Regions from separate parts of the Kosakonia sp. Marseille-Q7440 genome, predicted to be linked through region 1. Evidence: predicted binding sites of a transcription regulator. Region 1 holds the regulator's gene; each other region holds the start of a gene.

The links. The regulator CRP, encoded in region 1, controls carbon source genes, mostly activating them, when cyclic AMP is high. The targets are predictions, from matches to a motif close to ATGTGANNNNNNTCACAT.
Positions count from the first base shown of each region.
Region 2: a site for CRP is predicted at 1,807-1,824, ahead of uxuA (mannonate dehydratase). Genes of this name have one in related genera too.
Region 3: a site for CRP is predicted at 3,083-3,100, ahead of deoC (deoxyribose-phosphate aldolase). Genes of this name have one in related genera too.
Region 4: a site for CRP is predicted at 2,849-2,866, ahead of rhaS (HTH-type transcriptional activator RhaS). Genes of this name have one in related genera too.

Region 1 is NZ_CBCPLT010000002.1:535,665-543,290, reverse strand. It holds gene ACWPW2_RS16385 (NUDIX hydrolase) at 10-732, shown strand; gene ACWPW2_RS16380 (5-bromo-4-chloroindolyl phosphate hydrolysis family protein) at 767-1,723, opposite strand; gene ACWPW2_RS16375 (toxic anion resistance protein) at 1,738-2,850, opposite strand; gene ACWPW2_RS16370 (hydrolase) at 3,024-4,043, shown strand; gene ACWPW2_RS16365 (YheU family protein) at 4,040-4,258, shown strand; gene ACWPW2_RS16360 (phosphoribulokinase) at 4,313-5,182, shown strand; gene ACWPW2_RS16355 (OsmC family protein) at 5,213-5,617, opposite strand; gene crp (cAMP-activated global transcriptional regulator CRP) at 5,927-6,559, shown strand; gene ACWPW2_RS16345 (YccS/YhfK family putative transporter) at 6,608-7,626, shown strand, end outside.
Region 2 is NZ_CBCPLT010000002.1:988,520-996,145, reverse strand. It holds gene ACWPW2_RS18525 (class I SAM-dependent methyltransferase) at 1-194, opposite strand, end outside; gene ACWPW2_RS18520 (helix-turn-helix transcriptional regulator) at 308-1,087, shown strand; gene ymcF (cold shock small protein YmcF) at 1,128-1,316, opposite strand; gene cspE (transcription antiterminator/RNA stability regulator CspE) at 1,327-1,539, opposite strand; gene uxuA (mannonate dehydratase) at 1,902-2,969, shown strand; gene ACWPW2_RS18500 (AAA family ATPase) at 2,991-3,506, opposite strand; gene ACWPW2_RS18495 (ATP-binding protein) at 3,551-3,985, opposite strand; gene ACWPW2_RS18490 (STAS domain-containing protein) at 3,989-4,327, opposite strand; gene ACWPW2_RS18485 (PP2C family protein-serine/threonine phosphatase) at 4,327-5,517, opposite strand; gene ACWPW2_RS18480 (hypothetical protein) at 5,527-6,447, opposite strand; gene opgC (OpgC domain-containing protein) at 6,459-7,626, opposite strand, start outside.
Region 3 is NZ_CBCPLT010000001.1:459,642-467,267, reverse strand. It holds gene deoB (phosphopentomutase) at 1-718, opposite strand, end outside; gene deoA (thymidine phosphorylase) at 770-2,092, opposite strand; gene deoC (deoxyribose-phosphate aldolase) at 2,179-2,958, opposite strand; gene ACWPW2_RS02085 (TatD family hydrolase) at 3,218-4,000, opposite strand; gene ACWPW2_RS02080 (patatin-like phospholipase family protein) at 3,997-5,067, opposite strand; gene ACWPW2_RS02075 (DUF1328 domain-containing protein) at 5,186-5,347, opposite strand; gene osmY (molecular chaperone OsmY) at 5,475-6,092, opposite strand; gene prfC (peptide chain release factor 3) at 6,471-7,626, opposite strand, start outside.
Region 4 is NZ_CBCPLT010000004.1:49,745-57,370, reverse strand. It holds gene ACWPW2_RS22055 (L-rhamnose isomerase) at 1-1,227, opposite strand, end outside; gene rhaB (rhamnulokinase) at 1,224-2,693, opposite strand; gene rhaS (HTH-type transcriptional activator RhaS) at 2,995-3,831, shown strand; gene rhaR (HTH-type transcriptional activator RhaR) at 3,905-4,753, shown strand; gene rhaT (L-rhamnose/proton symporter RhaT) at 4,754-5,788, opposite strand; gene sodA (superoxide dismutase [Mn]) at 6,076-6,696, shown strand; gene ACWPW2_RS22025 (dihydrodipicolinate synthase family protein) at 6,775-7,626, opposite strand, start outside.

The sequences.
Region 1 (7,626 bases):
GAGTCAGTGATGATCAGCGAAGCAGAGTATCTGGATTCTTACGATCCGAGTCGTTTTCCCTCGCCGCTGGTGACGGTCGATAGCGTGCTGTTTAGCCTGCATCAGCAGACGCTCTGCGTGCTGTTGGTTGAGCGCGCCAGCCAGCCGCAACAAGGGCGCTGGGGATTGCCCGGCGGCTTTATTGATATGGCGCAGGATAGCTCTACCCGCGCCACGGCGCTGCGCAAGCTGACGGAAAAAACCGGCGTCTCGCCCTCGTGGCTTGAACAGCTGGATACTTTCTCCGGCCCAGAGCGCGATCCGCGCGGCTGGAGTCTGACCGTTGCCTGGTATGCGCTTATCTCGTGGGTCGCCTGCGCGCCGCATATTACAAGCGTCAGCGATGCCAAATGGGTGCCCGTTGCCGAACTTGATGAGCGCGAACTGGCCTTCGATCACGGCGAGATAATCCACGCTGCGCTGCGCCGCCTGCGGCAGAAAACGATGTATTCGTTACTGCCCGTTTACTGTTTGCCTGAGACCTTTACCCAGAGCCAGTTGCAGGAAGCGACGGAGATAATTCTCGGCCAGCCGATCCAGCGCAAAAGCCTGATCCGCCGTTTTGAAGCCTCTGGCATGTTTGAAGAGACCGGGGAGAGCGTGGCGACCGGGGCGCGAAAAGCGCGCTTGTGGCGACGTAAAGCGGATGTTGATATCCACCTCTTTTCGCGCAACCTGCTGGCAGACAGCTAAAACAGCACCCGTGGAGCAACGGGTGCTGTGTGTGTTATTTACCGAAGCCATCCGCTTTCAGCATATTGTCTATGGTCAGTAACTCCGCGTCTAAATCAAGCGAGTCATTCTCCAGCAGGGCCTGATGCTGCTGCTCAAACGCGCGCTCAACGCGTTCAAGCACAACTGCCAGCTCTGTTATCGCCTTTTGCCGTTGCGCCTCGTCACTGAGTTGGTCGGAAAGTATCTGCCCCCTGGCGGCAATCTTTTCCACGAGCGGCAAATAGCGCTCAAGGAAACGTCTCCCCGGCACAACATCTCTGGGATCAGTCTCCATGCACTGCAGGATCTTATCTGCCAGCGTGGCGATGCCTGTCAGATGAATATTCAGCGCATCGGGTAAGGTGTACTGATTTTGCAGGCGATAGATTCTCTGATCCAGCAAGGATGGCTCTTCGGCGGTTTTTTGCCTGTCTTGCTTAAACTCTTCCACCGGCGCGGCTTGTCGCTCATTTAGGCGTGCTTCATTTCTGCTTTTTCGCCAGTTAAGCACCGCTCCACTGATAAGCACTCCCCAGAAGATTATGTTAATAACCAGCATGGTATGGCGAAATATGTCGCAGTAAATGGCTGCCGCAAGGTACCAGACAAACAGATACCAGGCGTGGATCTGGCCCGGTGCCTGCCGGTTTCTGTAAAAGTGCACGAATATTGCTGCCGTACCCGCAGCAAATGGCATCGTCGCTGCATCTCTGAACATAAGCCAGATAAAGCCTGCGAAGGCACCGGCCCCCAGCGCAATGCGGTCGTGGAAAAGCGTGCGAGCCAGCAGGATAAAGCTTAACCACGCCAGCCCTTCACAAGACATAATGATCGGAGAGAGATAGTCCAGCTCCTTCCCCTTCAACCCGCCATAAAGGAAGCCGAGGGGAAACAAACCTATCTGCACAGCGATCCGGTTAAGGCGATTGCGGTAGAATTTATTCAGCATGTAGGTAATTTGATAACCCATTCTCTTTTCCTGACTCAGGCCTGTGCCTGATTACCGCTGGCGATAGCGGCCAGACGCGCGCGGAGATCGGTTTCCATCGTGCCGAGCTCTTTTTCCACTTCCTGACGGCGCTGGCGCGCATCGGCAGCGATCTTCACGGACTCTTCAATGGTGTTAAGCAGGCGTGACTGCACCTCGCGCAGCGTCTCGATATCCACAACCGAGCGCTCGACTTCACGGGCAGTCTCAATCGTACCGGTCTGCAGCATCTCGGCGTTGCGGCGCAGCAGGTCGTTAGTGGTATCAGCAACATCTTTTTGCAGCTTCGCGGCCTGGCGCTGGGTCTGCAAAGAGAGCGATAAGGCAATCTGGTTTTTCCACACCGGAATGGTGGAGAGAATGCTGCTCTGGATCTTTTCCGCCAGCGACTGGCTGTTGCTCTGCATCAGGCGAATTTGCGGCGCGCTCTGCATAGCAATGGTGCGCGACAGCATCAAGTCATGCAGACGACGCTCGAAACGCGAAATACCGTCGAGCAGGTCGCGCACGCGCTGAGCAATCATCGGATCGGACGCCGCCTGTGCTTGCAGAGCGGGCAGCTCTTCCTGTTTTATCTGCTCCAGGCGTTGCTTGCCGGCGATAACATGCAGGGTAATTTGCTGGAAAACATCGCGGTTGCGATCGAACATGATCTCCAGCGTCGAGATATTACGCAGCAGATCGACCATCGCGTCATTCAGCTTCTCAGTAATATCCTCCACCTGAGCGGAGAGCGTTTTGTACTCCAGCATGGTGCGCTCAATGCGGTTAAAAAGTGATCCCACAAGCGGCAGCGAGGCAAGAAAGCCCGGTTTTTGCTCAAAGGCGCTGATATCGACCTGCTTAATTTTTTGCAGAAGATCGGTAAGTTGCGAACCGATGATGCCCGCATCTTTTGCCCGCACTTGCTGCATGAGGGAATCAGAGAATTGCGACATCTTTTTCATGGTTTGCGCACCGAAACCGAGCGAGTAGGCCGGATCGTAAATATCGATCTCTTTAACAATCGCCTCGATTTGCGTCTGCTGCTCGGGGGTTAAATTATCCGTCTGCGGCAAATCATTTAATGGCTGCGCTGCCATCAGGCCAGACGAGGTAATGTCCGTCATAATAAGTGTCCTTGAAAGTGAAATAGCAGGCAGGCGCAGTGTCAGCGTGGGTTGTAATACGTCTTTTTGCCGCTGCCTTAGTGGGTCAATACGGTACAACAGCAGCAAAGTATTAAACAGGCCAATTATTAGCAAGTATAATAACCGCCTATTTACCTACCTATTTTGATGAAATGGCAGAAATTACACCTGCACTTCTCGATGCAGATCAACGCGTTGCCTCCACCTTCCAACCGATGCGTGGCGCAAGCAACCCACATCTTCAAACCATGCTGCCGCGTCTTATTCGCCGTCGCGTGGCGTTTGAACCCTGGTGGCAGCGCCTTGAACTGCCGGACGGGGATTTTGTCGATCTTGCGTGGAGCGAAGAGCCGAATCAGGCGCGGCATAAACCGCGGCTGGTGGTGTTTCATGGCCTGGAAGGCAGCCTGCACAGCCCCTATGCGCACGGCCTGATTAATGCGGCGAAACAGCGCGGCTGGCTGGGCGTGGTGATGCATTTTCGCGGCTGTAGTGGGATTCCTAATCGCCTGAACCGCATCTATCACTCCGGTGAAACCGAAGATGGCACCTGGTTTCTCACCTGGCTGCGTCAGGAGCTTGGCGAGGCGCCGACCGCGGCGGTGGGATATTCGCTCGGCGGGAATATGCTCGGCTGCCTGCTGGCGAAAGCGGATGATGATTTGCCCGTCGATGCGGCGGTGATTGTCTCGGCCCCGCTGGTGCTGGAAGCGTGCAGTTATCATATGGATAAAGGCTTCACGCGCGTTTACCAGCGTTATTTGCTCAACCTGCTGAAGGCCAATGCCGCGCGGAAACTGCGCGCCTATCCTGGCTCGCTACCGACGACCATGGAGGTGCTGCGTAAAATGCGGCGCATCCGCGATTTCGATGATGTGATCACCTCGAAAATCCACGGCTTCGACGATGCACTTGATTACTATCGCCGCTGTAGCGCCATGCCGCTGCTGCCGCAGATTCGTAAACCGACGCTTATCATTCACGCCAAGGATGATCCGTTTATGGATCATCACGTCATCCCCGATCTTGCGCAATTACCCGCTAATATTGAGTATCAATTGACGGAACATGGCGGGCACGTCGGCTTTGTCGGCGGCACGCTGCGTCGCCCGGAGATGTGGCTTGAAACGCGCATTCCGGACTGGTTATCCGCTTATCTGGGAGCATCATGATTATTCCGTGGCAAGAACTTGACGCCGACACGCTCGACAATCTGATTGAGAGCTTTGTCTTGCGCGAAGGTACCGATTATGGTGAACATGAGCGTTCGCTTGAACAAAAGGTCGCCGACGTAAAACGGCAATTGCAGCGCGGCGAGGCCGTACTGGTGTGGTCAGAACTGCACGAAACGGTGAATATTATGCCGCGCGGGCAGTTCCACGAATAACCGGACGCCGGGCGGCTTTGATACTGAACAACAGCTTTTCTTCAGGGAGTTGCTATGTCCGCCAAACATCCGGTCATCGCCGTCACTGGCTCCAGCGGCGCGGGAACCACCACCACCAGCCTCGCCTTCCGTAAGATTTTCGCCCAGCTCAACATGCACGCGGCGGAGGTGGAAGGCGACAGCTTTCATCGTTATACCCGTCCGGAAATGGATATGGCGATCCGCAAAGCCCGCGATCTCGGGCGGCATATCAGCTATTTTGGCCCGGAAGCGAACGACTTCGGCCTGCTGGAGCAGACCTTCAGCGAGTATGGCCAGAGCGGCCAGGGCCAGGCGCGCAAATATCTCCACACCTATGATGAAGCCGTGCCGTGGAACCAGGTTCCAGGAACCTTCACCCCCTGGCAACCACTGCCGGAGCCAACCGACGTTTTGTTCTACGAAGGGCTGCATGGCGGTGTGGTGACGCCGCAGCATGATGTGGCGAGCCATGTTGATCTACTGGTGGGCGTGGTGCCGATCGTTAACCTCGAGTGGATCCAGAAGATGATCCGCGACACCAGCGAGCGCGGTCACTCCCGGGAAGCAGTGATGGATTCGGTGGTGCGCTCAATGGAAGATTACATCAACTACATCACGCCGCAGTTTTCCCGCACTCATCTCAACTTCCAGCGCGTTCCCACCGTCGATACCTCAAACCCCTTTGCCGCCAAAGGCATTCCTTCTCTTGATGAGAGCTTTGTCGTGATTCATTTCCGCAATCTGGAGGGGATCGATTATCCGTGGCTGCTGGCAATGTTGCAGGGATCGTTTATCTCGCATATGGATACGCTGGTGGTGCCGGGCGGCAAAATGGGGCTGGCGATGGAGCTGATTATGACGCCGCTGGTGCAGCGGCTGATGGAAGGCAAAAAGATTAAATAACCCGGCGGGAAGCGCCGCCGGGCGGGCTTATCAGGCTTCGATCACCTCAAAGGAGTGGGTAATCTTGACTGCTTTTTCCAGCATCAGCGCCACGGAGCAGTACTTCTCAGCCGAGAGATCGACCGCGCGGGAGACGGCAGCCTCTTTCAGCGCTTTGCCGGTGACGATGAAGTGCAGGTTGATATGGGTAAAGTAGCGCGGTGCTTCTTCACGGCGCTCGGAGGTCAGCTTCACTTCGCAGTCGGTCACGTCATGACGCCCTTTTTGCAGAATCGACACCACGTCAATGGCGCTGCAGCCGCCGGCGGCCATTAAGACCATCTCCATCGGGCTGGGAGCTTTGTCCCCGGAGTTGCCATCCATCAGGATTTGGTGGCCGGAAGCGGACTCACCAAGGAACGTTAACCCTTCAACCCATTTCACTCGTGCCTGCATGTTCATCACTCCGGTATGGCAAATTTTTTCACAGATTACGCGTACATAACAAAACGCGCAACGGAAGGCGACCTGCGTCATGCTGAAGCGAGACACCAGGAGACAGGCGCCAAAAGCTATGCTAAAACAGTCTACATGCTACAGAGAAACATTGACGTTACGAATGTACGCAAGGGATATCATACATTAGAGACCGCAGATGTCGCTGACGGTCCACTTCCCGGGATTTGGGAAGCTTTGATTGCAACCCCAGAAGCTGAATGATTCACGCCGTTTCTGGAGCCAGCTTATAACAGAGGATAATCGCGCATGGTGCTTGGCAAACCGCAAACAGACCCGACTCTCGAATGGTTCTTGTCTCATTGCCATATTCATAAGTACCCGTCGAAGAGCACGCTGATTCACCAGGGTGAAAAAGCGGAAACGCTGTATTACATCGTTAAAGGCTCAGTGGCAGTGCTCATCAAGGATGAAGAGGGTAAAGAGATGATCCTCTCTTACCTCAACCAGGGCGATTTTATTGGTGAACTGGGCCTGTTTGAAGAAGGTCAGGAGCGCAGCGCCTGGGTTCGCGCCAAGACCGCCTGTGAAGTGGCGGAGATCTCCTACAAAAAATTCCGTCAGCTTATCCAGGTGAATCCGGATATTCTGATGCGCCTCTCCTCGCAGATGGCGCGTCGCCTGCAGGTGACCTCGGAGAAAGTCGGTAACCTGGCGTTCCTCGACGTGACCGGCCGCATTGCACAGACTCTGCTGAACCTGGCAAAACAGCCGGACGCCATGACCCACCCGGACGGTATGCAAATTAAAATTACCCGTCAGGAGATCGGTCAGATCGTCGGTTGCTCCCGCGAAACGGTTGGCCGCATTCTTAAAATGCTCGAAGATCAAAACCTGATCTCCGCCCACGGTAAAACTATCGTCGTCTACGGTACGCGTTAATCTGCGAAATGGCGCATCGCTCATGCGGTGCGCCGTTTTTGTTTTCCCATGTGGCGCAGGCTGATTTATCACCCCGAAATCAACTACGCACTGCGACAAACGCTGGTGTTATGCCTGCCTGTGGCGGTTGGGCTGCTGCTCGGCCATCTGCAACAGGGTCTTCTCTTCTCGCTGGTTCCCGCCTGCTGCAATATTGCGGGCCTCGATACCCCGCATAAACGCTTCTTTAAACGCCTGATTATCGGCGGCTCGCTGTTTGCCGGCTGTAGCCTGGCGGTGCAGCTTTTGCTGGCGGAAAATCTTCCGCTACCGGTGATCATGACGGTGCTAACGCTGCTGCTGGGCGTGACAGGTGAAATCAGCGCGCTGCATGGCCGCTTACTTCCCGCATCTCTCATTGCCGCCATTTTTACTCTCAGCCTCGCCGGAAACATGCCGGTGTGGGAGCCGCTGCTGATCTACACCCTCGGCACCCTGTGGTACGGGCTGTTTAACTGGTTCTGGTTCTGGCTATGGCGCGAACAGCCGCTGCGCGAATCCCTCAGCTTGCTCTACCGGCAACTGGCGGACTATTGCGAAGCGAAATATAGCCTGTTAACCCAACACATCGATCCGGAAACCGCGCTGCCGCCGCTGCTCGACCGCCAGCAGAAAGCGGTGGATCTGATTAGCCAGTGTTACCAGCAGCTGCATATGCTGGCGGCCAATCAGAACAACGATTACAAGCGCCTGCTGCGCGTCTTTCAGGTCGCGTTGGATCTGCAGGAGCATATCTCTGTCAGCCTGCATCAGCCGGAAAAGGTGCAGAAGCTGGTCGAGCGCACCCACGCCGAGCAGGTGATTCGCTGGAATGCGCAAACCGTCGCGGCTCGCCTGCGCGTGCTGGCAGATGACATTCTCTATCACCGCTATCCGACCCGCTTCACCATGGAGAAGCAGGTCGGTGCGCTGGAAAAAATTGCCCGTCAGCACCCTGATAATCCGGTCGGGCAGTTTTGCGCCTGGCACTTCAGCCGTATCGCCCGCGTGCTGCGCACCCAGCGCCCGCTCTACATCCGCGATTTGAT
Region 2 (7,626 bases), 450 kb from region 1:
ACCACGCCTGCGGCAACAAAACTGGCATGCCCTGCGCCACAGCCTAAATCCAGCACCGACGCCGCCGGGTTTTCACCCAGCCACTGCGCCAGACGCACTAAATCCTCCCCCTGGGAATGTACCTGGCTGCTTAAATAGGCCTGCGCCCGATCGCCAAACTGCTGCTGCGTTAACTGATGATGATTTACGGCCATTCTCTTTTTCCTTTTCGTGATGGGTGACGACAAACCGGCTCAGTTGCGACTGTACGACCCTTTTTATAGGGGTACAATATGGCTACTTATACTGGTATTAACGGGTACCACCCATGGAAAATACTCTGTTTGCCGGGCCAAAAGCGCTGGGCGAGTTCTTACGATCCCAGCGGGAAAACACCCTGCCTGCGGATATTGGCCTGCCCGCGCAGGGGCGGCGGCGCACGCGCGGGTTACGCCGTGAGGAAGTGGCACAGCTGAGCGGCATCAGCACGACCTGGTATACCTGGATTGAGCAGGGGCGCGATATCGTTGTCTCGCCGCAAACCCTGTCGAATATCGCCAACGTATTAAGAATGAAGCCAACGGAGCGAAATTACCTCTTCCATCTGGCGCGGCAAAACGATCCGCAGGAAGAGCATGTGGTGACGGTGGAAAAAGAGGTGCTGGCCTCGGTGCAGCAGATGGCGTGCCCCTGCTATCTGCTCGATTTAACCTGGACAATGCTGGCGTGGAATAGGGCAGCCGAAGCGCTTTTTAGCGGCTGGCTGGACAGCGATCCGCAGCCGAATATGATGAGTTTTATGTTCCGTCATCCGCTGGCGCGCACGCTGGTGGCCGACTGGGAGCCGCGCGCCAGCCGCATTGTGGCGGAGCTGCGCGCCGATGCGATGCACTATCCGCACGATCGGGCCCTGAATAGTTTTGTTGAGAGTTTACGTAGTGAGAGCGAGCTGTTTCGCACCTTCTGGTCGCGCCAGCAGGTGGTAGTGCGCGAAGGCGGCGAGCGGGTGTTTATGCATGCACAGCGCGGAGAGTTGCACTACCGGCAGATGACCTGGCAATTAACCAGTAATCGTTCGGTAAAAATGATTATGTTAGTCGGGGAGTAAAAAAGAGGCATAAAAAAAGGCCAGTAAACTGGCCTTTTTATTATTTACGGAATTCCATCGTAACGTGGTTTGACTGCATAATCGCGGCGATATTATCAAATGTCATCATTGCTGATTTGCAAAAAATACATTTGGCACCGGCCGGGTTTTTCTCAGTCACGTCAAAATTGGAGACTCTGTATTGCGACCCGTGACAGCACGGGCAGCGGAAATGGATATGGTTCGTAATAAAATCGTCCTTAGCGCGGCACTACGTTAGCAGCGGCTGGGCCTTTCGCACCATTTTCAATGGTGAATTCAACTTCCTGATTTTCATCAAGAGTGCGGTAGTTATCGCTCTGGATTGCAGAGAAGTGTACGAATACATCTTTGCTGCCATCTTTAGGAGTGATGAAGCCAAAGCCTTTCTCAGCGTTGAACCATTTTACGATACCAGTCATTTTATTAGACATGTTTGTTACCCTTTTGTTTTAGTGGCCTTTTTAGGCGGCAATGGTCTGAGGCATTATTTATCAGCGTGTAAAGAGACCCAAAAAGAAGTAACTATCGAGGTACTTAGAGATGAGAGAGACTTTAGTGGACTACTGGCTGGAGATAATGATTTATCAAACCGACGAGTCATTAACGCACGGTTATGGCTTAGGGCGCAAGGCTTTATTTAGAAACTTTTGTCAGCATTACGTAAACGTTAGATAAGCAGCGTAACGCGAAAATGGGTTGTGTGAAGAGGATCGCAAAAAGAAAGCGAGCTGCGCGTTACTATCAATACTAGTATGGCAGTTAAAGCCATGGACTAATAAAGGTGGTAACAAGCATGCAAATGACAATGCGCTGGTTTGGGCCAGTCGAAGATAAAATTCCGCTGGCGCATATTCGCCAGGTTCCAGGCGTTGAAGGCGTAGTGGGCGCGCTGTATGACGTTCCGGTCGGCGAGGTCTGGCCACAGGATAAAGTGCGCGCGCTGGCCAATCAGGTTCAGCAGGCCGGGTTAAAAATGGAGGTAATTGAGAGCGTCAACATTCACGATGACATCAAAATCGGCCTGCCGAGCCGCGATCGCTTTATCGCCAACTACCAGCAAACCATCCGCCATTTAGCGGAGATCGGTATCAAAGTCATCTGCTACAACTTCATGCCGGTGTTCGACTGGATGAAGACCGAGATGAACTATGTCCTGCCGGACGGTTCGATAACCATGGCGTTTGAGAAGAAAGGCATCGATAAGACGCTGGATGAAGTGGTGAAAGAGGTGCTGGAGAATTCAAACGGCTTCGCGTTACCGGGCTGGGAGCCAGAACGGCTGGCGAAAGTACAGGAGCTGTTTGCCAAATATAAAGATGTCGATGAGAACACACTGCGCCAGAACCTGGTCTATTTTCTTGAGCGCGTGATCCCGGTCTGCGAAGAGGTCGGCATCAAAATGGCCATCCACCCGGACGATCCGCCTTACTCTATCTTCGGCTTGCCGCGCATTGTGAAAAACCGCGACGATCTCGACTGGATCTGTAATGCCGTTAACTCCGAGGCCAACGGCATTACCTTATGCACCGGCTCCATCGCCGAGGATCCGGATAATAACGTCTACGAAATTCTCGCCGAGTTTACCCGCCGCAGGCGTATCCATTTCGCCCACGTGCGCAATATCAAGCTGATTCAGGATAAGGATTTCTACGAATCGGCGCACCTTTCGCGCTACGGCTCGCTCGATATGTATGAGGTGATGAAAGCCCTGCATGACAACGGCTTTGATGGCTATATCCGACCGGATCACGGCCGCTTTATCTGGGGCGAAACCGGGCGTCCGGGCTATGGCCTTTACGACCGCGCGCTCGGCGTCACCTATCTGCACGGCTTATGGGAAGCGCTCGAAAAACGCCACTAACCTGACCAACGGCACCGGTGTTTACCGGTGCTCTTCCTCATAGCGCCGCACATTAAAGCCCTCTTCATCGGCGGGCGGCACAAAGTAGCGGGTAATCAGCTCAAACTGCGCGTCGGTGGCGGCGAAATCGTGGTTGCCCGCCGCATTGCGCTGGCGCAGGCGCGCCTTGCACGTCTCATCGCTTATGACGAGATAGTGGAGCACATGCTGCGTCCCGGACTCCTGAATAATCGACATCATCCACTGACGGCTGGCGACGGTATTGGCGGGAAAATCGAGGATCACATTAACCCCGGCCTGTAACAGGGCGATGACATGGGGTTTAATCGCCCGCTTAAGCACCGCGGAGTAGTGCACATAATCTTCTACGCTGTGCATCGACTCTTTAAACAGCAGTGCCAGCCAGCTATCTTCGCTGAGCACCACGCTGCCCGGCATTTGTGCAAGCGTTGCCGCCAGGGTCGATTTACCGGAAGCGATTTTGCCGCAGAGAATATGCAGCGTTGGCCCGTTTTGGCTTGTCTCATCAATGCGCATGCTTGGCTCCCGTAAGCGCTTAACCCGAGCCCCGAGCATACGAGTTAGCCGCTCGCCTCTTCAACTCCCCATTTTTTGCACAGCGTGGCGATATTAACGTCGGCCTGGCGCTGTACGTTAAAGCTGTCGACGCTGAGCAGGATCAGCTTCAGCCCGCGCCCGCTCTCCAGATCCGGTGCCATCTCGAGGCCATTTTCCTGCTGTGCAGCCAGTAAGCGTTCAGCGGGAAACGGCTCGCCATTATCGCGAAACGTCAGTTGCACCTCCTGCGCGCTGGCGGCAAACGCGATGCTAAAGGTGGCTGCGGCCTGCTGATGCAGGCTATGGCGAATAATATTGGTCGCCACTTCGCACACCGCCAGATCGAGAGAGAAACGCCAGCCCTCATCCACCGGCAACGCGGCCATCTGCGCGTTCAGCCACTCAGCAAGCGGCGAGAGCGCGGTGAGCGAGGCGGGGAAAGTTATCTCGCTAGCCATAATTCACAGCCCAAGCAGTTGCAGGGCGGCGGCCCGGTCCGCGCTGATGCGAAAAATGCGGTCCATGCGCGTCAGGGTAAACATATTTTTGATGCCGGGGTTGAGGGCGCAGAGCACCATTTCGCCTTTGCCGTTCATCATCTTCATTAATGAAACCAGCGTGCCGAGGCCGCTACTGTCAATAAAGTCGACCTTGCTGAAATCGACAATCAGCGCGCGCGGCTCATCACCCATCTCGCGGGCGATCGCCTCTTTAAAAGCCGCTGAAACGGAGGCATCCAGCCGTCGAATCGCCGGTGTCAGGATCGTCACCTGCGGCTGATGTTCGCTATCGATATTCATCACTTCTCTCCATTTCGCTCAATAATTAACAGGGAAACATCATCTGCCATCTGCTCGCCGTTGCGCCAGCCGGTTAAGTGCTGGCCGAACTGTGGCAGAAGCGCGCCGATTGCCTCATTAACATGCTGTTGCAGCCACTGCTGCAAGCGTTGCGGGCCAAACTGCTCGCCTGTGGGGTTTTCACATTCGGTAATGCCGTCGCTAAAGAGGCAGAGCCGCTCGCCGGGGCGCAGTTCAAATTCAACATCATCCCAGCTGAGATCGGGCATCAGCCCAACCGGCGCGCCGCCGCTGCCAATCGGCGTCACCTCGCCCACGGTCGAGACGATAAACGGCGTCGGATGACCGGCCTGGCAGAGCCTGCCTTTGCCGCTCGGTATGTGGATAACGCCGTAGATCATCGTGAAATAGCTCATGATCTCCGCCTCTTCGCTGCAAAAGCGGCTATTAAGCATGCTCACTACTTCTGCGGGCGAAGCGACGCTGCCATCAGCAGAAAAGAGGAAACGTTCCACCACGCGACCCTGCAAAAACTGCCGTGCTACCGCGAGGGACATCATCGCCGCACCGACGCCGTGGCCCGAGACATCGACACAGTAAAACCCCAGATGGTCGTCTAGCTGAAAGAGGTTAAACACATCGCCGGAGACCCACGCGGAGGGCAGAAACAGCCAGTCGGAAAAGTAGTCGTGATAGCGCAACTGATGGGCGGGCAGAATCGAGTGCTGAATACGCGCCGCGGCTTGCAGATCCTGCTCAATCTGCTGTAACGCCTCGCTGAGCCGTGCGTTGCGCGCCGCGAGCGTTGCCTCCAGCGCCAGAATGCGCGAACCGGCATGCAGCCGCGCGCGTAGCTCGCTCTGCTCCACCGGCTTGCTGAGAAAGTCATCTGCGCCTGCGTCAAACCCCTGCGCCAGATCGCCGGGGTTTTCCCGCGCGGTAAGCAAAATCAAATAGATATAGTGACCAAACTGCCGCTCGCGGATTTCGCGGCACAGGGTTAAGCCATCCATCTCCGGCATCTCCCAGTCGCTTATCACCATGCTGACGGGAGAGGTAGCCAGCATCTCCAGCGCGCTGACGCCGTTTTCCGCTTCGCTGACCACATAGCCCCACTGCGCCAGCATGCGTGAGAGCAGGCGGCGATAAATGGGCGAATCCTCCACCACAAGCACATGCTGTTGGGCCACGACGGCTCCTTATAACGGTAAAAACCAGATCAGGCTGACGGTCCCTTCGCGGAATTTGCCATTGCCGCTCTTATGGCCGGGGTAGCGCGTGCCGGCAAAGTTGGCGTACTGCAACGAGAAGGAACCCGGCGTGTAGCCCGCATAACCAAAGCTGTAGCTGTAATCGCCGTTCCACGGCTGCTGCTGGCTGCGATCCGGGAACCAGAAAGCGGTAGCGCGCACAAAGAAGTGCTGTTTAAAGGTGTAACCGCAGCCGCCAAGCACCACGTTTTTGTTCTGCTCAATATCGTTACTCTTCAGATCGTAGTAACGCGGCACCCAGCTGTAGCCGACCTGGCAAATCAGTGAATCGCCTTTGTTAATCAGTAGCTTATTTTCAACAGGTTTCGGCAGTGAGAATTTATAGGCCAGCGTCACCGCCCCCTGTTCAAAATAGGTTTTACGCTTGCTGCCCGACGTCCAGAAGTGGTTATCGCCATAGTTGCTGTAGACCAGGCTGACGGTGTTGGCATGCCAGTCGTCATAGCCAAAGCTGTAGCGAAAATCGGTGGTGTAGCGGCTGGTATCGGTCACCGGCACGCGGGTGGTGATATTGGCAAACCAGAAGCTGTAGGGTGAGTATTGCAGGCTCAGGTTAACGGTCTGATTCACCTTTCTTTTCTGCCCGGCGCTGCTGGAACTGTTCGGGATCGTTACCCACTGCTCTTTCAGGCCAGTACCAAAGCTGAGCGCGCCGGAAAAAGGCTTATTGTTACCAGAAAAAAGACGCCCCCAGCGGCTGGTAAAGACGCCGACCTGCACCGGATCGCCGTTGCTGTCGCGCAACGACTCGCTCTCCGCTTCACTCTTTTGTGCTTCACTCTTTTGCGCCGCATTCGCTGCCGGTAAGGCGGCGAGCAGCGCGCAGGCCAGTAAATATCTCTCCCGCATTCCGCCTTTCCTCAGTTAGGTATCCAGCGCGCGCCGACATTATATTTCGCCAGCAGCCACAGCACGCCGAGCGCTGCCGCATGTACCAGTGTGTTGACGATCCATGCCTGCCGCCAGAGATCGAAGGTGACGAACTGGCTCACCGCCAGCACCACATAGACATGCAGAATAAAGACATACAGCGAGTGCTGGCCCAGCGGGATAAGAAACCAGCCGGTCAGGCGATAGATGGGCCGCCAGCACCAGGTCAACAGCAGATAGACCGTCACCATCAGGCTGATATCATTCAGCACCCGCACCGGGCCAAGACCATTTTTCGCCGCCCAGGTGTGGTAAAACGCGTTGAAATCGGCAGGCGGAATCACATGCATCAGCAGTTCCGGCGGCATAAAGGGGTTAGTATGGTTCTGGGCAACGAACCCCAAAATCAATGCAACGATTACCAGCGCCACAATCACCACTTTCCCAGGCGGCGTGCGCGCCAGTGAGAGCAGTTCTGCCTTGTACCAGCCGCAGCTCATGCCGAGGACGAAAATAAATTGCCAGGCGAGCAGCGGAAAGGCGAACTCAAACTCGGACACCGTCACCCGCACCGGCCAGCGCTGCCAGCAGCCATACACCAGTAGCGAAAGGCTTAATAACCACCACACCCTGCCCTGTTTAAGCAGCGCCAAAAAGAGCGGGCTTAATAGCAGCAGGAAAATATAGAGCCCGAGGATCTGCGTCTGGTGCGGCCCGATTTGCAAATAGAGCACGATGTTAAACCATGTCTCTTTTATTTGCGGCGTTACCGGATAAAGCGACCACGATGTTCCGGAAAATCTGTCGGTAAAGTGGGTCACTTCGAACACATTTATAAAAGGCAAAAAACCGAGCAGCAGCATCGACAATATGATGATGATATTAACGCGATATATTTTCCACGCGCGTAGATATAACCCCCAACAAATCGTTAATAGCGCTGCCTTTTGTAACCGCGCCCGATTAAGCATCCCCAGCATAAACCCGGAGAGAATAACAAAGCCTTCGGCACCGGTCGTTAAGCCAAAACGCTCCCATGAAAATATATTAAATATCGACATCACTTCCGTATGCGCCACCACCATCATCACCAGCGCAATACCGCGCATTAAATCGATACGCAAATCGCGGCTACCGGCAACAGAATAGCGCCATGCC
Region 3 (7,626 bases), on a different contig from region 1:
CGGACGGCGGCTCAACGGCCAGATCGTGACGGTTGCCGGTACGCTGGAAGTTACCCGCTTTGTCGCCCACAAACGGACGCGCGATAACGCGGCCAATGTTGTAGCCGCCTTCGGTCAGCTCTTCACGGGCAATTTCGCACAGCTCATAGAGCTTATCGAGACCAAAGGTCTCTTCGTGGCAGGCAATCTGGAACACCGAGTCGGCAGAGGTATAGAAAATCGGCTTGCCGGTTTTCATATGCTCTTCGCCGAGCTGGTCAAGAATGACCGTCCCGGAGGAGTGGCAGTTGCCGAGATAACCCGGCAGGTTAGCGCGCTCGACCAGCTTATCCAGCAGCTCCTGCGGAAAACTGTTTTCGGTATCGCTGAAGTAGCCCCAGTCGAACAGCACCGGTACACCGGCGATTTCCCAGTGTCCTGACGGCGTATCTTTCCCGGAAGAGAGTTCATGCGCCCAGGCATACGCGCCAATGATCTCGGCGTTGCCATCCATACCGGCAGGGATCGCGCCGGTTGCGCCTTCGTGGGCTTTCGCAAGCCCGAGGCGAGTGAGATTCGGTAGATTAAGCGGACCTTTGCGCCCGGTATCTGCTTCACCTTTCGCACAGGCTTCAGCGATGTGGCCGAGAGTGTCGGAACCCGCGTCGCCGAAGCGGTCCGCGTCTTCTGTCGCGCCGATGCCGAAAGAGTCCAGCACCATGATAAATGCACGTTTCATATGTTCTCCGTACCTTGTGCTTTGAAAAAAAGCGATCAGATCAGTATACCGCTATTCAGTAATGCGGCGATAGACCGTCGGTGTCTCTTTTGGTGCGCGGTCGCTCACACTTATTGCCGCTTTCACCACCTGTGCGGCGCTCTGCCAGCTGGCTTCATCTTTGGCGTGAATAATGGCGAGCGGGCGTTGGCCATCAACCTGTTCACCGAGGCGCACCATATCGGTTAAGCCAACGCTGTAATCAATGGTATCGGATGCCTGACGACGACCGCCGCCCAGCGAGACCACCGCCATACCCAGCTCGCGGGTATCCATTGCGCTGACAAACCCTTCATCCTCGGCGTACACCGCTTTGCTCAGGGTTGCCGTTGGTAAATAGCGATCGTAGTTCTCAACAAAATCATGGGGGCCTTTCTGCGCGGCGACCATGCGCCCGAAAATCTCGGCCGCTTTACCGTTATCCAGCACCGCCTGCAATTTGGCGCGCGCGTCAGCGTCATCTTTCGCCAGTTTGCCGGAGATGAGCATTTCGGCGCTGAGCGCCATCGTCACCTCAAACAGACGCGGATTGCGGTATTCGCCCGTCAGGAACTGCACCGCTTCGCGCACTTCGACCGCGTTACCGGCGCTGGAGGCCAGCACCTGATTCATATCGGTCAGCAGCGCGGTCGTGCGCACGCCTGCACCATTGGCAACGCCTACAATCGCTTCCGCCAGCTGTTCGGAACGCTCATAGGTCGGCATAAACGCCCCGCTGCCGACCTTCACATCCATCACCAGCGCATCAAGCCCTTCCGCCAGTTTTTTGGCGAGGATCGAGGCGGTAATTAGCGGGATGGAGTCAACGGTGGCGCTAATATCGCGGGTGGCGTAGAAGCGCTTATCCGCCGGTGCCAGCGAGTTGGTCTGGCCGATAATCGCCACGCCCACCTCTTTGATGATGTCGCGAAAACGCTGGTCGGAGGGGAAAATATCAAAGCCCGGAATCGCTTCCAGCTTATCGAGCGTGCCGCCCGTATGGCCGAGGCCGCGTCCGGAGATCATCGGAATATAGCCGCCGCAGGCCGCCACCATCGGGCCGAGCATCAACGATGTCACATCGCCAACGCCGCCGGTGGAGTGTTTATCAACTACCGGGCCATTAAGATCGAGGCTTTTCCAGTCAAGCACGGTTCCGGAATCACGCATCGCCATGGTCAGCGAGACGCGCTCTGGCATGGTCATATCGTGGAAGAAAATGGTCATCGCCAGCGCGGCGATTTGCCCTTCAGAAACGGTGTTATCGCGAATTCCGTTGATAAAGAAACGGATTTCTTCATCACTCAGCGCGATGCCATCGCGTTTTTTACGAATAATTTCTTGAGCGAGAAACAAGGTAACCCCCTGAGGATAGAGAGGGCCGGGCAACAGGTACAGCCCGGCAATATGGCTAATGATGGCGCAGCGCCATCAGGCAATCATCAGTAAGCGCTGCCGCTTTTGCCGTCGCCGTGACCGAGCGCTTTCAGCAGGCTCGCCAGCAGGCTGGACGCGCCAAAGCGGTAGTGACGCGCATCAGCCCAGTCGGCGCCAAACAGCTCATTGGCAATTGCCAGGTACTGCTGCGCATCTTCCGCCGTGCGCACGCCGCCCGCCGGTTTAAAACCAACGCTTTTTTCCACGCCCATATCGCGGATCACTTCCAGCATGATGCGCGCGCTCTCAGGGGTGGCGTTGACCGGCACTTTACCGGTGGACGTTTTAATAAAATCAGCCCCGGCTTTGATGGAGATTTCAGAAGCTTTGCGGATTAATGCTTCCTCTTTCAGCTCACCGGTTTCGATGATCACTTTCAGCAGCACATTTGCCGCCGCACAGGCCTCTTTACACGCTTTCACCAGATCGAAACCGACCTGCTCGTTACCGGCGATCAGTGCGCGGTATGGGAAAACGACGTCCACTTCGTCCGCGCCGTAGGCGATGGCCGCGCGGGTTTCCGCCAGCGCAATCCCGATATCGTCATTACCGTGCGGGAAGTTGGTGACGGTAGCGATGCGGATCTCTGGCGTCCCCTGCTCGTTCAGGGTCTTACGCGCAATCGGGATAAAACGCGGATAGATGCAGATCGCGGCAGTGTTGCCGACCGGGGTTTTCGCCTGATGGCACAGCGCAATGACTTTCTCATTGGTGTCGTCATCATTCAGGGTGGTCAGGTCCATCAGTTTCAGCGCGCGCAGGCTGCTGGCAGTTAAATCAGTCATATTCTCTCCGACGGCATAATGCCGGTTTCTGTTCGGTTTTGTGAGTATTCTAACATTCACCCACAATTACACTTCGACACGCATCACAGTTAGCAAAAAGTTTGTTCACGCTTGCATAACCACAACGCGACATTGATCAAATTATTTTGCCGCAGAAGAGCGGACACGCGTGAAGGCAATCGCAGCAAGCCCACGCCATTTGAATGTGAGAATTTTAACACAGGAGAGTGTGCCTGCCGATGAAAAAGCGTTACAGCTACTAATCAGGCAGAGCGAAGAGCCGTTGGGTATTGTGAAACAGCGCGTTAGCAATCACATCCGGCGCTTCCGGGCGCAGCTCGCAGAGAGTTGCAAAAACCTTTGCTGCCCGCTCCGGGCGGTTGGGCTGCCCCTGAAAACCGTTCAGCGGCATATCGGGCGCGTCTGTTTCAAGCAGCAGCGAGGCGAGCGGTAGTTGCGCCATCACATCGCGGGTTTTACTGGCGCGCGGATAGGTAATCGTGCCGCCAACGCCGATGCAGTAGCCAAGATCGATAAAGCGCTGCGCCTGTTGCAGGCTACCGGCAAAGCCGTGCACCACGCCGGTTCGCGGCAGGTTATGCTTTTTCAGCTGCATCGCCAGCTTGTCATGGGTGCGGCGGGAGTGAAGAAGCACTGGCAAATCATAGCGCTTCGCCATTTTTAGCTGCGCATCAAGCAACTCCTGCTGGCGTTCAAACTGCGGATTATCGCGATAAAGGTCGAGGCCGATTTCGCCGATGGCTATCACCTTCTCAGGCCGGGTGGCGAGCAGCGCATCCAGCTCTTCCAGACTCTGCTGTGTATGCTCCTCCACCACAATCGGGTGCAGGCCCAGCGCGCCATAGAGGGCATGATGCTGCTGTGCAAGCTTGCAGACGCGGTCAAAATATTGGGTGGCGATGGCGGGCACAATAATGCGCTCGACGCCCGCCTCTGCCGCGCGGGCGATACTGGCCGCTTCATCGCCTTTGAAGGGTGCAAAATCGAAATGGCAGTGGGTATCGATAAAGCGAAAACTCACGCGCTGTCCTCGTTATTGAGCGAAATATCATTGGCCTCCGGCGCGGTCACCAGCGGCAGATCAAGCGCGTCATTCGCCACCTCGGCGGGCGGCACCACGCGCGTTGTCGGCGCAACCACCGGCGTATAGCGCAGCAGCGGCGGCGTCTCGGCAAGCAATTTGCCCACCGTTGCCAGGAAGTAGCGCCCGCATAAGCGTCCAATTTTATAATCTTCCCGCAGCGCCGGTAAACGGCTGCCGAGCGCCATGCTTTTTAACAGCTTCGGCGGGTAGATCTCGATAATGCGCAGCTTGCCCGGCGGCGTTTCGATAAACCGCTGCGTGGCGAGATAACTCTTCTCATGATGCTGCACCAGGTTGACCAGCGACTGCAGGCTGCTTTCGCCGAGCCAGCGCTCCATACGCTTAAACCACTGCGGCGTGTAGTACATCTGCGACGGCACGGTGCGGATCACCACGATGGTGTCGGCTCCGCGCCGCGCCGCTTCCTGCACGGGTATGGCGTCGCTAACGCCGCCATCAAGGTAGTTCACGCCGCTCAGCGCCACGCCGGTGCGATAAAAGCCCGGAATGGCGCTTGAGGCGCGGATCAGATCGAGCCATGTCTGGTGATTGGGTAAAAAATACTCCGCCGAATAATCATCCTGGCGGCAGGCGCACATATAAAAGGCTTTGCCGGCGTCAAAAGCGCGTACGCCATGATCCATTGCCAGTGGCATCTCCGTCGCGGTGGCGTTAACCAGCCAGTCAAGATCGATAAGGTTGCCCCCGCGCACAAAGCGCAGCGGGTCGAAAAATTCCCGTCGCGTGGTGTAGCGCATAATCACTTTACGCGCGTAACCCGGCTGGTTACAGACATAGGCCGACAGGTTCTGCGCTCCGGCAGAGGTGCCAAAGAAGAGATCGAAAGGGTTAAAGTCGGCGCGCATAAACTCATCCAGCACGCCCGCGGTAAAAATGCCGCGCTGGCCGCCGCCTTCGCACACCAGTGCCAGACGTCCCGGTCGAAACGGTTTCAGCGCCAGCGGCGCAATATTGCCGAGCGTGATGGGAATATGTTGCCCCACTTCGTTTTCCTTTTAAGCAATTGTCACAACAAAGTAGCGCAATATTTAAGACCCTGAAACAGCAAAGCCAGTCACGAGGACTGGCTTTAATGTAACCGAAGTTTAAGCGTGTTAAACGCTACGGGCGCCGACGACCCATGAACAGGCTGACCAGGAACAGAACGATACCAACGATGAAGACGATTTTCGCCGCACCGGCTGCTGTACCTGCCAATCCACCAAAGCCCAGAGCGGCGGCAATTAACGCGATAACCAGAAAAATAATGCCCCAACGAAACATAAAACTCTCCTTAACCATAGTTAATGTCGACCGCAAGCGATGGGCTCTCAGATGCCCATCCGCGATATTTCCTGCCAAGTATCTATCGCGCCCGGACATCGCCAGGCGCGGATTTTCTCACGTACTCTTATTTAACTTTCAGGTCGTTCTTCACGCTTTTCACGCCATCAACTGCTTTGGCGATGCTTTCAGCGCGCTCACTTTGAGCCTTGGATTCCACCGTACCGGATAACTGAACAACGCCGTCAGTGGTTTCCACTTTCACCATACGGGACGGGACGTTTTCATCGGCCAGCAGCTTCGCTTTGATTTCGCTGGTGGTGGCGGTATCACCCGCGTAACCTTTTGCAGTGCTCTCTTTCGCATCGCGAACGTGCAGTTTGTCGCTTACAGAAGCTACACCTTCTACACCTTTCGCCACGGAAACCGCCTCTTCAGCCTGTTTCTGGCTTTCGACGAAACCGCTCAGGGTTACCACTTTTTTGTCCGTTTTCACGGAGATATCGGTGCTTTTAATGCTTTCATGATCGACCAGCGCCGCTTTAACTTTTGCAGTAATGGTACTGTCGTCCATGAATCCACCGACTTTATTCATAGAGCTATCAATTTTGTCCCCTGCACTGGACGCGGTGCTTTGCGCTTTATCAGTGGTGGTTTCCGCCGCCAGGGCAGAACCCGTGGTCAGAACAGAGCCCAGCGTAATAGCCAGCAGGGTTTTAGAAAGAGTCAGCTTTGTCATAGTCATCGATGTTATTCCTGTATGTTTGCCCACCATTTGGGCTGAAGCAGCAAGAAGCTGCCAACTGCTGCGGTGAAACTCACCGTATCAACGTCAATGGTTGCGATCACATTCCGGCAAATCGCTGCGCTGATGCAGTTGTTAATGTTATCTTGTGATTAGTTGAGTGGATAAAAGACCATTAAACACGCATTGAGCAGGACTTTCAGCCACACACCTTGTCATCACTTTGTTAAATATAGATCACTCTCGACAAAGATCCTGTTGGAGTGCGTAAAAAGCGAGCAACAGACAGAAAAAGCGAGGGTTTTAAGAACTTTCCGCAAGAAACGGCAGGGTGGAAAAGAGGCCGGAGCGCGGCTTCTGCCGCGCTCCGTAGAGGGATTAGTGTTCGCGGGTTTTGTGGAAGGTCACTTCCGGGTAACGCTCTTGTGTCAGGTTGAGGTTAACCATGGTCGGGGCGATATAGGTCAGGTTATCGCCGCCATCGAGCGCCAGCTGGATCTCGTTCTTACGCTTGAACTCTTCGAACTTCTTCACATCGCTGCTCTCTACCCAACGCGCGGTTGCCACGTTGACGGACTCATAGACCGCTTCGACGTTGTATTCGCTCTTCAGACGCGCTACTACCACATCAAACTGCAGCACGCCGACCGCGCCGACAATCAGATCGTTGTTGGCAATCGGGCGGAAGACCTGCACCGCGCCCTCTTCTGAAAGCTGAACCAGGCCTTTAAGCAGCTGTTTCTGCTTCAGCGGATCGCGCAGGCGAATACGGCGGAAGAGTTCCGGGGCAAAGTTCGGGATGCCGGTGAATTTCATCATTTCACCCTGCGTGAAGGTATCGCCAATCTGAATGGTGCCGTGGTTGTGCAGACCGATGATGTCGCCCGGGTAGGCTTCTTCAACGTGAGAGCGGTCGCCAGCCATAAAGGTCAGCGCGTCGGAGATCACCACATCTTTGCCGGTACGCACCTGGCGCAGCTTCATCCCTTTTTCGTAGCGCCCGGAAACCACGCGCATAAAGGCAACGCGGTCACGGTGCTTCGGATCCATGTTGGCCTGGATCTTAAAGACAAAGCCGGTGAACTTCTCGTCGTCCGCTTTCACTTCGCGCACGTCGGTTTTACGCGGCATCGGCGGCGGTGCCCATTCAACCAGGCCATCCAGCATATGATCGACGCCAAAGTTACCGAGCGCGGTGCCGAAGAAGACCGGCGTCAGCGCGCCGCTCAGGAAGAGATCCTGGTCGAACTCGTTGGAGGCACCCTGCACCAGCTCAAGCTCATCGCGCAGCTGCTGGGCCAGATCCTCGCCAACGGCGGCATCCAGCTCCGGGTTATCAAGCCCTTTGACGATGCGGACTTCCTGGATGGTGTGGCCTTTACCGGTCTGATAAAGGTAGGTTTCATCTTTATAGAGGTGGTAAACCCCTTTGAACAGCTTGCCGCAGCCAATCGGCCAGGTGATCGGCGCGCAGGCGATCTTCAGCTCGCTCTCTACTTCATCCAGCAGCTCCATCGGATCGCGGATGTCACGG
Region 4 (7,626 bases), on a different contig from region 1:
CGCCCGCACGCTCTCAAGCCACTGGCTGCCGGCGGGGGTGTCGTGGCGCTGGCAATAGATCTCCCACACCGCCTGCCACGGCAGGGATTTCTGCTCTTCGAGCAGTGCAAGGCGCGCGGTGTAATCGCCGTCGGCTTCCAGCTGGCGCAGCTGTTCAACCGGCTCGAGCAGAGCGCGCAGCAGCGCTTTTTTCATATTGCGGGTGCCAATCACCCACGCGGCGATACGGTTGATAGAGGCGTCAAAGAAGTCGAGGCCGATATGCACGCGGTCGAACAGCTGGTGGCGAATGATCTCGCTGGCAATGGCCTGGGTTTCATCATCCAGCAGCACCACGTGATCGCTGTCCCAGCGCACCGGGCGGCTGACGTGCAGCAGCAGGCGCGGCACATAGAGCATGGCGGCGGAGATTTTGTCGGAGATCACCTCCGTCGGGTGGAAGTGGCCCGCATCCAGGCAGAGCGCAGTCTGGCGGCTGGTGGCGTATCCCATATAGAACTCATTCGAGCCGACGGTGTAGCTCTCGGCACCGATGCCGAACAACTTACTCTCCACGGCGTCGATATGGTGCGCCGGGTTCAGTTTCTCGCTCATCGCTTCGTCCAGCGCGGCGAGCAGACGCTGGCGCGGGGCCAGGCGATCGACGGTGACATCCTTCATGCCGTCCGGCACCCAGATATTCATCACCGACGGCGTGCCGAGCTGCTCGCCGAAGGAGGCAGAGACGCGGCGGCTGGCCTTCACGTGATCAATCCAGAACTGGCGCACCTCATCATTGGCGTGGGAGAGGGTAAAACCATCCGCGCTGAGCGGGTGCGAAAAACAGGAGGGGTTAAAATCGAGCCCCAGTTTGTTGGCTTTCGCCCACGTAACCCAGTTTTTAAAGTGCTCCGGTTTGATCTCGTTACGCGCCACGGGCGCATCGGCTTCGTGATAAATAGCATGCAGATTGAGGCGCTTAGGGCCGGGGATCAGGCTCAGCGCCTGCTCAAGATCGGCGCGTAATTCGGCGGCGTTGCGCGCTTTACCCGGATAGTTACCGGTGGCCTGAATACCGCCGGTCAGGCTGCCTTCCGGGTTTTCGAACCCGGCCACATCGTCGCCCTGCCAGCAGTGCATCGAGACCGGCAGGCGATCGAGCTGACGCAGTGCCTCCTCGGCATCGATGCCGACCGCGGCAAAACGCTCTCTGGCAATCTCCCAGGCCTGTTCAAGTTGAGTGGTCATGCGCAAAGCTCCTTTGTCTGTCGTTTTTGCTGAAAACGCGCGACATAGCGGGCGATTTCATTATCAGAATCGGGGGTAAAGGTGAGCAGGGGGTGGTTAGCCGCCACCACCTGACGGAACTCATCGACGTTGGTCAGCTCATCAAGCGTCATTAGCTGTATGCCAATATTGCCGAGCGTTGAGGCTTCAACCGGCCCGGCGACCACCGGCAAACCGCAGGCGTCGGCGCAAAGCTGGTTCAGCAGTTTGTTCTGGCAACCGCCGCCGACAATGTGCAGGCGAGTAAAGGGCTTACCGCGCAGCGTTGCCAGCTCGCTCAGCACATCGGCATAGAGCAGGGCGAGGCTGTCGAAGATGCAGCGCGCCAGCTCGGCAGCGCTCTGCGGCACGGGTTGATCCGCGTCGCGGCAGGCGGCCTGGATCTCGGCACTCATGTTCTCCGGGTTGATAAAGCGCTCGTCGTTGGGGTTGATGACGAAGCGGCAGACCGCGATCTGTTCGGTGAGGGCGATAAGCGCGGGCAGGTCGCTGATGTTCTGCTCTTTCAGCACCCGCTGTAGCAGCCATAAGCCCATGATATTTTTCAGCACCCGGTAACGCCCCTCGGCACCGCCCTCATTGGTGATATTGGCGGCGAGCGCGGCGTCGCTGGTGTAGGGCGTTTTGCTCTCAAAGCCCATCAATGACCAGGTGCCGGAAGAGAGATATGCCGCATCGTTATCGGCCAGCGGCGAGGCGATCACTGCGCTGGCGGTATCGTGGCTGGCCACGGCGACCACCGGAATAGCGTTGCCCTGCGGGCAGATCCAGTCGCCAATCACATTCCCCGGATGGGTCGGTGTACCGAACCAGCTTGCGGGCACGCCAGCCCAGTCGAGCAGCGTGGCGTCCCAGTTGTCGGTGTTGATATTGACCAGTTGTGTGGTGGTGGCGTTGGTGTACTCCCAGTTGCACTGCCCGGTGAGGCGGAAGCTGAAGTAGTCTGGGATCAGCAGGGCGTGCTCCACCTGCTCTACGGTTTGCGGCTGCTGTTCCGCCAGCGCGCGCAGTTGATAGAGCGTGTTGAAGGGGAGAAACTGGATGCCGCTGCGGCGATAGATATCGGCTTTGCCCGGCTGCTGGAAAGCGCGCTGCATAATGCCGTCGGTGCGGCTGTCGCGGTAGGCGATTGGCAGACCGACGCGTTCACCCGCGCGGTTAATCAGCACATAATCGACGCCCCAGGTATCAATGCCGATGCTGTCAGGCTGTACGCCGGATTCGCATACCTTTTGCAGCCCGCTGCGGATCTCGGCTTCCAGGCGGTCGATATCCCAGCAGTCGAATCCATCAACTCTCTGTAAGCAGTTAACAAAGCGGTGAATTTCCTGAAGCGTCAGCGCCCGGCTCTGGCGATCGTAACGCGCCAGCATTACCCGTCCGCTGGAGGCACCTAAATCAACTGCGACGCAGTGGCGAAAAGTCATGATGAGGTCCTTCAAAGAGTCATTGCGGACAGTCTAAAAAAGGGGGCGTGGGGTCTACCTTCTTGCTACTGACAGCGGCGAAGGGGCGCTGGCAAGAAAGCAAAGATGAACGTGAGAGAGTTCACATATTCCAGTGATGACGGGGTCTTACGCCATTGTGACTCTCGCCACATTTCCCGATCTTTCCGGGCGTTTCTTGAAAAACGGGCAGCTTATGCGCGAAATGGCGTCGAAAATTAAAGGTGAGGTTGGCCGCCCTTAATTACTATTTTGAGACTGTTTCTCATTTGCTGGGGCGATCATGACCATACTGCATAGCGTCGATTTCTTTCCGCCAGGTAAATCACCGGTTGCCATTGAGCCGCGGCTGCCGCAGGCGGCTTTCCCTGAGCATCATCATGATTTTCATGAAATTGTGATTGTTGAGCATGGTTCCGGCATTCATGTCTTTAACGGTCAGCCTTACACCATCAGCGGCGGCACGGTCTGCTTTGTGCGCGATCACGACCGCCATCTCTATGAACATACGGATAATCTCTGCCTGACCAACGTGCTCTACCGCTCGCCGGACGCTTTCCAGTTCCTTGCCGGGTTAAACCAGCTGTTACCGCAGGAGCAGGAGGGGCACTACCCGTCGCACTGGCGGGTGAGCCAGCAGACGCTGGGGCAGGTGCGCGGCATTATCAGCCAGATGGAGGCGCAGGGCGCGGAGCTGGAAACCCACGATATTGCTAACCGCGAAATGCTCTTTATGCAGTTGCTGGTGCTGCTGCGCCGTAGCAGCCAGCAGGCGGAGATGGGCAACAGCGACGCGCGGCTTAACCAATTGCTGCTGTGGCTGGAGGATCACTTCGCCGAGGATATCTGCTGGGCGTCGCTTGCCGAGCGCTTCACGCTCTCGTTGCGCACGCTGCATCGCCAGCTTAAACAGACCACCGGCATGACGCCGCAGCGCTATCTGAACCGCCTGCGGCTGATCAAAGCCCGCCATATGTTGCGCCACAGCGATGAGAGCGTAACGGATATCGCTTTTCGCTGCGGGTTTGGCGACAGTAACCACTTTTCGACCCTGTTTCGCCGCGAGTTTAGCTGGTCTCCGCGCGAGATCCGTCAGGGGCGCGATACGCTGCTTCAGTAACGAGAAGAGAATCACCGATTTTTGGCTGCGCTTTGGCTAATAATGTCAGGTTAGTGCACGCAGAGGTGATGATGTGACAGGCCAGCTTATTCTTCGTCGGGACGACTTTTTTCCGCGCGCCGGTCAGGCGGTGGCGGTGGCGGATCGCTACCCGCAACATGTGTTTGCCGAACACACCCACGAGTTTAATGAGCTGGTGATGGTGTGGCGCGGCAATGGCCTGCATGTGCTTAACAACCGCCCGTACCGCATTACGCGCGGCGATCTCTTCTATATCCGCGCCGAGGATTGCCACTCTTACGCCTCGGTTAACGATCTGGTGTTGCAGAACATCATCTACTGCCCGGAGCGGCTGACGCTCAATCTGGACTGGGCGGGGCTGATCCCGGGCTTTAGCGGCGGAGCGTGGAGCCCGCACTGGCGCATTGGCAGCAGCGGCATGACGCAGGCCCGCCAGGTGATCGCCCAGCTGGAGCATGAGAGCAATAAGAGCGATCCGCTGGCGAATGGAATGGCGGAAACGCTCTTTGCCCAGCTGGTGATGACCTTAAAACGCCACCGTTTCGCCGCCGATAACCTTGCCGCCACTCACAGCGAAGCGCTGCTGGATAAGCTGATCACCGCCCTTTCCGGCAGCCTGAACCGCAGCTTTGTGCTTGAACAGTTTTGCGAGCAGGAGCAGTGCAGCGAGCGCGCCCTGCGCCAGCAGTTTCGCACCCAGACCGGCATGACCATCAATCACTATCTGCGCCAGCTGCGCATCTGCCACGCGCAATATCTGCTCCAGCACTCGGAGCAGATGATTGGCGAAATCGCCATGCAGTGCGGGTTTGAGGACAGTAACTACTTTTCGGTGGTCTTTAGCCGCGAAGTGGGGATGACGCCAGGACAGTGGCGTCATCGCAGTCGCGCCGCCGTCTGATTAGCTCGCCATACCGAGGCCGACAATATTGGCCGCGATAATAATCACCACGCAGCCGAGGCTCAGCACGCTGACCGGCTGACGTCCGGCATTTTTCCACTCCTTCAGCACCAGCCCGACAATGCCGCCGCACAGCACGTAGAAACTCATGTGCAGCATCCAGCTGATGTAGTCATACTGCGCCGGAATACGGGCGTGGCCCCAGGCGTAGAAGAAGAATTGCAGATACCACATCAGCCCGCCAAGCGCGGAGAGCAGGATGTTGCTGATAATCAACGGCGTTGCCAGCGAGAAGTCCGCTTTGACCGATAAGTTCTTCACTTTTACCAGCCGGATGATGCAGAAGCCAAGGTTGACCAGCGCGCCGCCGCCCATGATCACCACATAGCTTGGCAGCGCGGTATAGAGCGGATCGATGCCCAGCGCGGCGGCGGCATCGTGCATCGGTTTGGCGGCGTTCATCGCAAAGGACATCCCGGCTGAGAAGATGCCGCACATGACCGCCAGCGCCAGCCCTTTCTTCAGATTGAACTCTTCGGCTTTGATGCCCATTTTGCGCTCTTTCAACTGACCGGCGCGCGTCACAATGCCGACGCCAATCAGGGCAACCAGCACGCCAAGCAGCGTCATTCGACCTCCTTCGGTATGGATCAGCACGCCGAAAGTGCCGTTGAGCACCGGTGTCATCAGGGTGCCGACAATCAGCGTGATGCCGATAGCGATACCGATACCCATCGACATGCCGAGATAGCGCATCGTTAAACCGTAATTGATATTGCCGACGCCCCACATCGCGCCAAAGAGAAACACCGGCAGCAGGGTGGAGGCGTTAAACGAGCTGAAATAGGCCCAGAAATCGGGCAGTAACAGCGCGCTGACGCTCCAGGGGAGGACTACCCAGGAGACAAGGCCGCCTATCGACCACATCGTCTCCCATGACCACTGTTTGACCTTTTTGAACGGGGCATAGAAACAGGCAGCACTGGCCGCGCCTATCAAATGCCACAAAATACCCATCGTAATCGCGTTACTCATTGTGCACTCCTTTTGTTTTTATGGCCGACAGAGGTCGCCGACTCGCAGAGTGTAAAAATCAGTAAACGATTTAACCTTGAGACGATTGCCGCGCTGCGCCTGGCGCTGGCAATCAGGGCATGATGAGAATGAGCAGCTTCACAATTTCAAGAACATAACTAAAATAGATAACCTTATAGAAACTACGGCATTGATAAACATTTTCAATATCACGTAATTAACTATAATGATCCAACTGCTTACGCGGCGTTAACAAATCCGCCGCCAGACTAAAAATGGAGATGAAAATGAGCTATACACTGCCCGCTCTGCCGTATGCGTATGATGCCCTTGAGCCTCATTTCGACAAGCAGACGATGGAAATCCATCACACTAAACATCACCAGACCTACGTAAACAACGCTAACGCCGCGCTGGAAAACCTGCCGGAGTTCGCAAGCCTGCCGGTTGAAGAGCTGATCACCAAGCTGGACCAGCTGCCGACCGACAAGAAAACCGTACTGCGTAACAACGCGGGCGGCCACGCTAACCACAGCCTGTTCTGGAAAGGCCTGAAAGTCGGCACTACCCTGCAGGGCGATCTGAAAGCGGCTATCGAGCGCGATTTCGGTTCCGTGGACAACTTCAAAGCTGAATTTGAAAAAGCAGCAGCAACCCGCTTCGGTTCCGGCTGGGCATGGCTGGTGCTGAAAGGCGACAAACTGGCTGTAGTTTCTACCGCAAACCAGGACTCCCCGCTGATGGGCGAAGCGATCTCTGGCGCATCCGGCTTCCCGATCATCGGCCTGGATGTGTGGGAACACGCTTACTACCTGAAATTCCAGAACCGCCGCCCGGACTACATCAAAGAGTTCTGGAACGTGGTGAACTGGGACGAAGCAGCAGCACGTTTCGCCGCTAAAAAATAAGTTCGCACGATCCCCCACGCTTGCGTGAGGTCAACCCCCGTCCGGCTTCGCCGTCGGGGGTTTTTTATTGCCTGCGGTTTACCTTCGCGAGGTGATACTAAACAGCTGGTCGACGATGGCGCACTGCGCGTCGCTGAGTGTGCCGCCGACGTTGCGCGAGACGGGCGTCGAGTAGCCAAATTTACGTGATACCACGGTTTTGATGGTGGTGACGAAATCATCCCCGATGGCGTAGATCGCCATAAACTTGCCGATCTCCTGCTGCGCTTTGCTCAACCCGTCGAGATCGCCGGTGCGCCAGGCTTCTCTCGCCTGCACAAACAGCTCTGGCATAACGTTATTCAACCCGGAGATCACCCCTGCGCCGCCTGCCAGTAAGTTCGGGATGTAGTACTCGTCGTAGCCGCTCAACACGGCGAAATCGCTGCGTACCGCCTGGGTGGCGAGGATCATGTTTCGCGTGTGTGACTGGCAATCGACCGTATCTTTGATGCCGGCGAAATCAGGAAACTCGGCGGCCAGGGTGGCGACCAGTTCCGGCGTTAAATCGCAGCCGGTGCGCGCCGGGAAGTTGTAGGCGAACCACTTGCCCTCAACCGCCTGGCCGATGGCGCGGAAATAGTGCAATAACTGCCCGCTGGTCTGCCCGTAGTAATAGGGTGGCAGCACCATTACTGCGTCATACCCGACGCGCCTGGCCTCTTGCGCCATGCGCACCACATCGGAAAAGCAGGGGGAGGAGACATTTGCTACCAGCGTGCCCGGTGACATCTCCCGCGCTTCGCGGATAAGCATTAAGCGCTCCTCCAGCGAGAACGAGGCAAACTCCCCGATGCTGCCCATCAGCAGCACGACATCGACTTTTGCCGCATTCAGACGGGCAATGTGTTGCGCTAAGCCTGCCAGATCGATACTCCCTTCACGATCCAT